3 regions of the Acidaminococcus nyctereutis genome follow, and region 1 is predicted to be linked to each of the others. Evidence: riboswitches for the same ligand, from Rfam matches in the RefSeq annotation. Region 1 holds a riboswitch; each other region holds the start of a gene.
What was found. A riboswitch is a leader RNA that binds a small molecule or an ion and turns the genes downstream of it on or off. The one in region 1 is predicted to bind S-adenosylmethionine.
Positions count from the first base shown of each region.

Region 1 (3,274 bases):
TGGAGATGCGGGCTGCTGCTGAACAGGGTGCCTGCGCTGGCAAGAAGGAAATCGCTACCCTGGCCAAACAGCTGGGCTACGATGCCATCCATGATACCGTCCATGAAATGGCCAAGGACGAAGCCCGTCATGGCCGCGTATTCGATGGCCTGCTGGCCCGTTACTTTGCAAAATAAGAGAGCCCGGTAACTGTATTCAGATACTGGTGTGGATAAAAAAGGCTGTACAAGATTGCCGACAGATCGATGTCGGCGGTCTGTACAGCCTTTTTTTTTGCCAGGAAAGATCTTAGTTGGCGGACCAACGCAGCCCAACCCTTTTTTGTGATATAATGGGGTGACTTTAAAACCAGAAGGAGACAAATGATGTCTGATTATTTTATTTCCCAAGTATATCCTTCCGATAAACGGACCAATGCCCAAGTGGATGCACTGTTGGAACAGGAAGGGATCCGGCGGGATGCCAATCTGGATTATACCTGTGTGATGTTTGACAGCGACTATCAGGCCATTGCTACCGGTAGCTGTTTTGGCAATACCCTGCGCTGTATGGCAGTGGATCATCGGCATCAGGGCGAAGGGCTGATGAACGAAATCGTTTCCCATCTGGTCCAGATCCAGTATGAACGGGGCCATCTCCATCTATTCCTCTATACCAAGTGCAGCTCGGCCAAATTCTTTGGAGATCTGGGCTTCTATGAAATTGCCCGGATCGAAGACCAGATCGTGTTCATGGAAAATCGGAAAGATGGGTTTTCCAGTTATCTGGATCAGCTGGCCCAAAGCCGGATCGATGCACTGAAAGTGGCAGCCATCGTGATGAATGCCAATCCTTTTACCTTGGGGCATCAGTATCTGGTGGAAAAGGCTGCTGGGGAAAATGATGCAGTACATCTTTTCATGGTCAGCGAAGATGCCAGCCTGTTTCCCTATGCGGTGCGGAAAAAACTCATCCTGGAGGGGACCCGTCATCTGACCAACATCCGGTACCATGACAGCGGGCCCTATATCATCAGTCAGGCTACATTCCCCAGCTATTTCCAGAAGGATGCAGAAGCCGTGATCGCCAGCCATGCCAACCTGGATCTGGCCATCTTTACGAAAATCGCCCATCGGCTGGGCATTACTTCCCGGTATGTGGGGGAAGAACCTACCAGCGTAGTCACTGGCCTCTACAACCAGGTGATGCAGCAGCGTCTGCCAGAAGCCGGGATCCAATGCATCGTAGTCCCCCGCCGGGCGGAACAGGGGGAAGTGGTCAGCGCCTCCACCGTACGGAAAGCCATCCAGGAAGGCAACTGGGAAGGGGTCCGGGAGCAGGTCCCTCCTACGACTTGGGACTTCCTCCAGAGTGAGGCAGCCCGTCCCATCTTGGCAAAGATCCAGAAAGAGCAGGATGTGGTCCACTATTGAGTGGGTCCAGCTTGTGTTTTGCTACTGTATCTGTTATAATTACAAAGCAAAATCACATATTGCTCATCAAGAGTGGCGGAGGGAATGGCCCAATGAAGCCACAGCAACCATGGCCTTGGGCCAACGGTGCTAATTCCTGCAATGCGGTCTGTCGATTGTAAGATGAGAGTCCTATAGGTACTCTCATGTTTGAGAGTATTTTTTTTGTAAGGAGGAAAAAATGAAGAAAGTTTTTACGTCTGAATCAGTTACGGAAGGCCATCCTGATAAAATCGCCGATCAGATCTCTGATGCGGTACTGGATGCCATCCTGGAACAGGACCCGGATGCCCGAGTCGCCTGCGAAACCCTGGTGGCTACCGGCCAGATCCATATTGTAGGAGAAATCTCCACCAGCTGCTATGTGGATATTGCCAAGATCGCCCGGCAGACGGTGATCGATATCGGCTACGACCGCGCCAAATATGGCTTTGATGGTTCCACCTGCGGCGTGCTGATCTCTATCGATGAACAGTCTCCGGATATTGCCCAGGGCGTGGATGAATCCGATGAATCCAAACAGGGTGCCCAGGATGAGACGGAAAGGATCGGTGCCGGGGACCAGGGCATGATGTTCGGCTATGCCACGGACGAGACGCCGGAATATATGCCGCTGCCCATTTCCTTGGCTCATAAGCTGGCCCGTCGGCTGGCTCAGGTGCGCAAGGACGGGACCCTGTCCTATCTCCGTCCGGACGGCAAGACCCAGGTGACCGTGGAATACGATGGGGACAAACCGGTCCGGGTGGATACCATCGTGGTCTCAGCTCAGCACAGCCCGGATGTTTCCATGGAACAGCTGCGGAAGGATATCCTGGAACAGGTCATCCGGCCGGTGGTGCCAGCGGATCTCTTGGATGGAGAGACCATCTATCATATCAATCCTACCGGCCGTTTCGTCATCGGCGGCCCCCAAGGGGATTCCGGCTTGACAGGACGGAAAATCATCGTGGATACCTACGGGGGCATGGCCCGGCATGGAGGCGGGGCCTTCTCTGGGAAGGATCCTACCAAGGTGGACCGGAGTGCCGCCTATGCAGCCCGGTATGTGGCTAAGAATGTGGTGGCTGCCGGTCTGGCCAAAAAGTGCGAGATCCAGCTGGCTTATGCCATCGGGGTGGCCCGCCCTGTATCCATCAGTGTGAATACTTTTGGCACGGCGGCCATTCCCGAAGACAAGATCGTGGAATTGATCGAAAAGAACTTTTCCCTGACCCCGGCGGGTATCATCAAGAGCCTGGATCTGCGCCGCCCCATTTACCGGCAGACGGCGGCCTATGGCCATTTCGGCCGGACCGATGTGGATCTGCCCTGGGAACGGCTGGATAAAGTGGACGTGCTGAAAAAAGCACTGGAATAAGATGGAATACGCAAAGGTTGCCATCAATCTGCCGGCCAAAAACATCTTTCGGCAGTTCACCTACCATGTCCCGGAAACCCTGGATTTCCTGGACCAGGGCTGGCGGGTGGTGGTGCCTTTCGGCCAGCAGCTGCTGGAAGGGTTCATCGTGGAAGAGGACCGGGAACCAGACTGTACCCGGGAGCTGAAAGACATCGCCGATGTGGTAGGGACGGAGCCTTGGTTCGACCACGAGATGCTGGCTACAGCTTATTGGCTGTCCCGATATTATCTGTGTGCGCTGGCCGAAGCCCTGCGCCTGTTCATCCCAGGTAAACGCAGTTTGGCAGCAGTGGGGAAATATGTGACCGTACCTGGAGCAGCCGGACTTTCCCCGGCAGAACAGGAGTTGTATGACTTCCTGACGCTGAAGGGACCTCTGCCCAGGAAAGCCATCCGCCAGCTGCCTGGAGGAGAAGATGCC
Region 1 is NZ_JBQOUY010000010.1:58,552-61,825, forward strand. It holds gene ACTUHY_RS06680 (ferritin family protein) at 1-176, shown strand, start outside; gene citC ([citrate (pro-3S)-lyase] ligase) at 363-1,412, shown strand; SAM riboswitch class I at 1,473-1,581, shown strand; gene metK (methionine adenosyltransferase) at 1,633-2,811, shown strand; gene priA (primosomal protein N') at 2,813-3,274, shown strand, end outside.

Region 2 (3,274 bases), on a different contig from region 1:
CCCCCATGCTCTGGGCTGCCTCGATGACCCCCGGATCCACTTCCAGGAGGGACGATTCGATGATCCGGGAAATGAACGGGGTGCAGGAAATGGTCAACGGGACGATGGCAGCGGTGGTCCCGATGGAAGAACCCACGATCAGCCGGGTCAGGGGGATGATGGCCACCATGAGGATGATGAAGGGCACGGAACGGAGAGCGTTGACGATGGAGCCCAGGGTCTTGTGGAGAGCAGCATTCTCTTTGATGTGGCCTTTTCCGGTAATGGTCAGGATCACCCCCAGGGGGATGCCGAACAGGGATGCAATGGCAGCAGACAGGGCCACCATATAGAGGGTTTCCCCCAGGGCCTTGACCAGCAGATGGATCATATTAGGAGACATAACCGATCACCTCATCTTTCACTTGTCTTTCATGGAGGTAATCCAGGGCCTTTTTCAGGTGGTCCTCGTCGCCTTCTACTTCAATGAGCAGGGTCCCGAAGGGGGTATCCTGCAGGGTTTCGATATTGGCCGTGAGGATGTTCACGTTGGTATCGTATTCTTTGATCAGCACGGAGACGATGGGCTCCCCGGCGCTGTCCCCGATGAAGCTCAGGCTCACCAGGGCCTTGTCTCCGGGACGGTATTCCTTGTGGATGTCCAGCTTCTTGACGAAATCCGGCAGGTCATTGTGCTGGATGCTGGCTACGAATTCTTTGGTAGTGGCTTTCTGGGGATTGGTGAAGATATCCACCATGGAGCCCTGTTCGATGATCTCCCCGTTTTCGATGACGGCCACTCGGTCGCAGATCTCTTTCACCACGTTCATCTGGTGGGTGATCATGACGATGGTGATGTGGAGCCGTTTGTTGATGTCCCGGAGCAGGGAGAGGATGCTTTCCGTGGTCTGGGGATCCAGGGCAGAAGTGGCTTCATCGCACAGGAGCACCTTGGGGTCGCTGGCCAGGGCCCGGGCGATGCCTACCCGCTGTTTCTGCCCGCCGGAAAGCTGGCTGGGGTAGTGGTCGGCACGGTCGCTGAGTCCCACCAGGTCCAGCAGGGGAGCCACCTTCTTTTGGATGGCAGCTTTGTCCATGCCCTGGATTTCCAGGGGGAAAGCGATGTTGCCGTAGACCGTGCGGCTGGAGAGCAGATTGAAATGCTGGAAGATCATGCCGATGTTCTGCCGGGCCTTCCGCAGCTGTTCCTCGCCCAGTGCGGTCATCTCCTGGCCGTCCACGATTACTTTGCCGCTGGTGGGCTTTTCCAGCATGTTGATGCACCGGACCAGGGTGCTCTTGCCGGCCCCGGATAGGCCGATGATCCCGAAGATCTCGCCTTCATCGATGGTCAGATTGATATCCTTCAGGGCATGCAGATCCCCTGAAGCTGTATGATAGATCTTTTCGATATGCTGCAGTTCTATCATGGGGGTTCACCTCCGTAGAAATAAAAAAACCTCTTCATCTGATGTGAAGAGGAATCAGTTAGGCTTACTCATCTTCATCTTTCAGGCACTGCCTGGTGGACTTAGCACCGTTCAGCCGGCTGAGCCGCTGATGGTTGCCGTAACTTCATTGGGCCAGTCCCTCCGTTACTCTCGATGAAATCAATGCGAATTAAATGATACCGTATAAAGTACAGTTTGTCAATGGGGATTGAAGGAAGAAACACTCAACTACCTATCCACTTAACCACTTTATCCCATCCCTCAAAAAATTTTCACAAATTCCCAAAAACTACTTGCATTTATCGCGTCATCGTAGTAAAGTAATAAATCAGTAAAGCAAATATTCCGGAAGCGACCGGAACAGTAAGGAATCTGGAAGAGAAAGGGGTTACGATCATGGTAGCCGGATTGAATGAACGGGAACTGAAACAGTTGGCCAAAGCCTTTACCCTGCTGCAGGATGTGGACGGCAGCCTGGCCTTCCTGGAAGATATCTGCACCCCCAATGAGCTGAAGGCACTGAGCCAGCGGCTGGAAGTGGCGGTGCGTCTTCATCGCGGCGAAAACTATGCCAAGATTGTCAAGGATACGGGCGCCAGCAGCACCACCGTATCCCGGGTCAATCGTTGTCTGAACTATGGAGCGGGAGGGTATCGCACCCTGATCCCCATCTTGACTGAAGGAGCTAACGAGAAATGAGCAACAGTACTGTACTGCGGATCCCTTACGGGACCAAAGATATCCTGCCGGGGGATGCCCGGATGAAACGGGAACTGGAAGACCGGATCGCCGGGAATTTCCTTTCTTGGGGGTATGATGAAGCCATCACCCCGACCATTGAATACGCCGACACCTTTGCCCTGAGCGGGGCCGGCATCAGCGATGAAAGCATGCGGTTCATGGACCGGAACAACCGGACGGTGATGCTCCGGAGCGAAATGACCACCCCTCTGGCCCGGATGGTGGCCACCCGGCTGAAGAACGATAGGGGTGTGAAGCGGCTGTTCTACATCGCCAATGTGTTCCGTCACGAACAGACCCAGGCCGGCCGCCAGTGCGAATTCTCCCAGGCGGGGATCGAGATGATCGGAGCCGAAGCTCCCATGGCGGATGCAGAAGTCCTGGCCCTGGCCGTCAGCAGCCTGCAGGCCGCCGGACTCCAGGATTTCCTCATCAGCATCGGTCACAGCGCTTTCCTGGCGGGGCTCATGGAAGAAGCCAAGCTGACGGACAAGCAGGCGGACTTCGTCAAGACCATGATCCTGAGCCACAATGCAGTAGGCCTGGAAGAGGCAGCCGATCGGTTCATCCCCAAGGAACTGAAGGACCTGTTCCGGGATCTGCTCTATCTCCAAGGCGGCCGGGACCTGCTGGATACCTTGGAAACCCGGGTGAAGAATCCTAAGAGCCTGGATGCCCTGAAGAACCTGAAAGCCATCTATAAACTGGCAGAATCCTACGGGGTGGACCAGTACCTGTCCTTCGACTTGTCCTTGATCCGGAACTTCGATTATTACACCGGCATGGTGTTCGAAGCCTATGCCCCCCAGATCGGGTTCAATATCTGCGGTGGCGGCCGGTACGACCATATGATGGAAGCCTTCGGAGATCCGGAACCGGCTACGGGGTTTGCCATGGGCATCGACCGGATCATCCTGTCCCTGCGCCGGGACGGCCGGTTCAACCGGGAATCTAAATGGGATATCTACGTTGCTTGGGCTCCTGGCTGCCAGGACAAAGCCATCCAGAAGGCCATCGAGCTGCGCAAGGGCGGCAAGAACGTGAAAGTGGCCACCAATGCCCTGACCCCGGAAGAAGCAGCCAAAGCCTGTGCGGCCAACCGG
Region 2 is NZ_JBQOUY010000002.1:27,439-30,712, forward strand. It holds gene ACTUHY_RS01580 (methionine ABC transporter permease) at 1-382, opposite strand, end outside; gene ACTUHY_RS01585 (methionine ABC transporter ATP-binding protein) at 372-1,409, opposite strand; SAM riboswitch class I at 1,481-1,590, opposite strand; gene ACTUHY_RS01590 (YerC/YecD family TrpR-related protein) at 1,827-2,129, shown strand; gene hisZ (ATP phosphoribosyltransferase regulatory subunit) at 2,126-3,274, shown strand, end outside.
Region 2: linked by a shared signal. The riboswitch ahead of ACTUHY_RS01585 (methionine ABC transporter ATP-binding protein) and the one ahead of metK (methionine adenosyltransferase) in region 1 are both predicted to bind S-adenosylmethionine.

Region 3 (3,274 bases), on a different contig from region 1:
CTTTTCTGCCACCTGGATCCCGTACCCCTGGGGGTCGGAAGCAGGCAGCGGGTCCTTCCCGGACACGTGGCGGATTTCCACCCCTTCCGGCAGGAACTGGCGGAAATACTCTTCGCAGGATTCCACCGTATCTCCCTGGAGCACCCGGACACTCATCTGGGCGGCTGCATGGCTGGGCAGCACATTGGGCTGCTTGCTGGCTTCGGCCATGGTAAAGGCGATGGTGGTGTGGAGCAGGGCGTCCAGTGCCGGATCTTCCTGGGCCAACTGGCACAGCTCCTTCCAGTGGCCCTCCGGATCTGCATAGATGGCCCGGCGGCTGCCTTCCTGGAGCTTGGCGCTTTTCTGGAGATGGGCCAGGGTCAGGGGGGTGAACCGGTAAGGGAACGGATGGGATTCGATGGCCACAATGGCTTTGGCCAAAGTCCCCAGGGCCGTGCCCTTCCCCGGACGGCTGGAATGGCCTCCGGGAGAATTGGCGTAGATCTCGAAGTTCACCGGGGATTTTTCCGCTACCCCGATCTTGGCTTCCAGCTTGTCCCCCGCCGGGAACAGGCCGCCCCCTTCATCCACTACGGTACCCAGACGGACGCCCTTTTGTTCCAGGTTCCGGGTGAGTTTTTCCGCTCCGTCCACATCGTTTTCCAGGTACACTTCTTCACTGTACCCCAGGGACAGATACAGGTCATAGGCAGGCCGCCAGCCTTCCCCCAGCAGGGCTTCCACCGCTTCCATTTCCGCCAGCAACAGATGCTTGCAGTCGGTGGTGCCCCGGCCGCAGATGCAGCCATCGATCAGTTCGCCCCCGAAGGGATCGAAGGTCCACTGGCGACCGTCCCCCACTTCCACCACATCCTGATGGGCCATGAGCAGCAGCGGCTTCTTGTCACTGCCCGTGCCCTTCAGATGGAACTGCAGGCCGGCCTGGCCTACCTGGTCCAGCTCCATCAGTCTGAAAATATGGGGATAGAATTCCCGGAATGCCTCATGGAGTTTCTCGAACTGGCTCCAGTCCACTTTGTCCACATTGGCGTTGGACACGGTGGCACACTGGATGAACCGCTGGAGATGGGCGGTATATTTTTCTTCTTCTGTCAGACTCACGACGTTTCCCTTCTTTCTTATTTACCAGGCAGGTTCCAGGTTGCCCTTGCATTTTTCCAGGATATAATCCTTTACCGGCTGGCTCTGGAAGATCTGGACGAACTTCTTGTAGGTGGGGTTATCCTTGTCCTCTTCCCGGGCGGCGATGATGTTCACATAGGGGCTGGTGTTGTCTTCCTTGGCAATGGCCAGGTCCGTGGAGAGGCCGGCGGAATTGGCATAGCCAGCGTTGATGATGGAAGCGGCTGTGTCATCCAGGCTCCGGGGCAGCTGAGCAGCTTCCAGTTCCACGATCTGCAGGTGTTTCGGGTTTTCCGTAATATCGTTGACGGTGAGTTCCGTGGCCTTTACATCAGGGTTCACTTTCAAAAGGCCCAGCTTGCTCAGCATCAGGATGGCCCGGCCTCCGTTGGAAGGATCGTTGGGGATGGCAATCTTGTCTCCGTCCTTGATGTCCGCCACATTCTTGATCTTGGTGGAATAGAGCCGCAGGGGCGCCAGGTAAGTCTTGCCGATGCTCACCAGTTTGGTGCCGTTCTTTTTGTTGAAGGCCAGCAGGAAAGGTTCATGCTGGAAGGAGTTCAGGTCGATGTCTTTCTGGGCCAGGGCCTGGTCCGGGGTCACGTAGTCGGAGAAAGTCTTGATTTCCACCTTCAGTCCCTGCTTTTCCGCTTCCTTCTTCACCACTTCCATGATCTGTTCGGAATACCCGGGGGTGATCCCTACAGTGATGGTCTTCTTTTCCGCCGGCGCTGCCGCTTTCTTGTCGCTGCCGCAGCCGCTGACCAGGCTGGCCAGAGCCAGGACGGTTACCACTGCTGCCATCCATTTCTTCAGTTTCATTCAACATCTCTCCTTTGTTGCCTTCCCGAAAGCCTCATAAGAAAAACGCCACCTGCTGGGCAGATGGCGTTTCCGATGACTGAGCTCGCTTTTCATCTGCCAGGGAAGATCCCTGTTGGAATTGGCACCTTCCCGTCCGGGGGTTGCCGCAGCTTCATAGGGCCAAATCCCTCTGCTGCTCTCGATGAAGGTATGTGATTTTGATGGTTTTGATTCTACACTAGTTGACTAGGAAAGTCAAGGACTTTTTGTAACTGAGGTGAGAACAGTTACATCTTCTGGTGGGCGCGGCGGGCGATGACGTCCAGCTGCTGCTGCCGGGTCAGGTCGATGAATTTCACCGCGTAGCCGGATACCCGGATGGTGAAGTTGGCGTATTCCGGTTTTTCCGGATGTTCCATGCAGTCGATCAGCTTATCCACACCGAACACGTTCACGTTCAGGTGGTGGGCTCCCTGGTCGAAGTAACCGTCCATCACCCGTACCAGGGTGGCTTTCTGTTCTTCTTCGTTGTGGCCCAGGGTTTCCGGAGCGATGGTCTGGGTGTTGGAAATCCCGTCCAGCGCGTATTCGTACGGCAGTTTGGCTACGGAGTTCAGGGATGCCAGAAGGCCGTTCTGTTCCGCACCATAGGCCGGGTTGGCACCAGGAGCGAACGGGGTGTAAGCCTTCCGTCCATCAGGCAGGGCACCGGTGGCGCCGCCGTACACCACATTGGAAGTGATGGTCAGGATGGAGGTGGTGGCTTCGGAATTCCGGTAGGTGTAGTGCTTCCGCAGCTTGGTCATGAAGGTCTTCAGCAGCCACACGGCGATTTCATCCGCCCGGGGATCATCGTTGCCGTATTTGGGGAAGTCCCCTTCGATCTTGTAGTCCACCACCAGGCCGGAATCATCCCGGACCGTTGATACTTTGGCATATTTGATGGCGCACAGGGAATCCACCACATGGGAGAACCCGGCGATACCGGTGGCAAAGGTCCGGCGCACATCGGTGTCGATCAGGGCCATTTCAGCCGCTTCGTAGTAGTATTTGTCATGCATGTACTGGATCAGGTTCAGGATGTTCACATACAGCCCGGCCAGCCAGTCCATCATCAGGTCGAATTTGTGCATCACTTCGCCATAATCCAGCACATCGGAAGTGATGGGTGCATATTCCGGCCCTACCTGCATGTGTTTGCCGTCCTTGGTCAGGAATTTTTCGTCCTTGCCCCCGTTGATGGCGTACAGCAGGCATTTGCCCAGGTTGGCCCGCGCCCCGAAGAACTGCATTTCCTTCCCGGTCTGGGTGGCAGATACGCAGCAGCAGATGCTGTAATCATCGC
Region 3 is NZ_JBQOUY010000021.1:24,460-27,733, reverse strand. It holds gene ACTUHY_RS09775 (M20/M25/M40 family metallo-hydrolase) at 1-1,104, opposite strand, end outside; gene ACTUHY_RS09770 (MetQ/NlpA family ABC transporter substrate-binding protein) at 1,126-1,947, opposite strand; SAM riboswitch class I at 2,037-2,138, opposite strand; gene pflB (formate C-acetyltransferase) at 2,217-3,274, opposite strand, start outside.
Region 3: linked by a shared signal. The riboswitch ahead of ACTUHY_RS09770 (MetQ/NlpA family ABC transporter substrate-binding protein) and the one ahead of metK (methionine adenosyltransferase) in region 1 are both predicted to bind S-adenosylmethionine.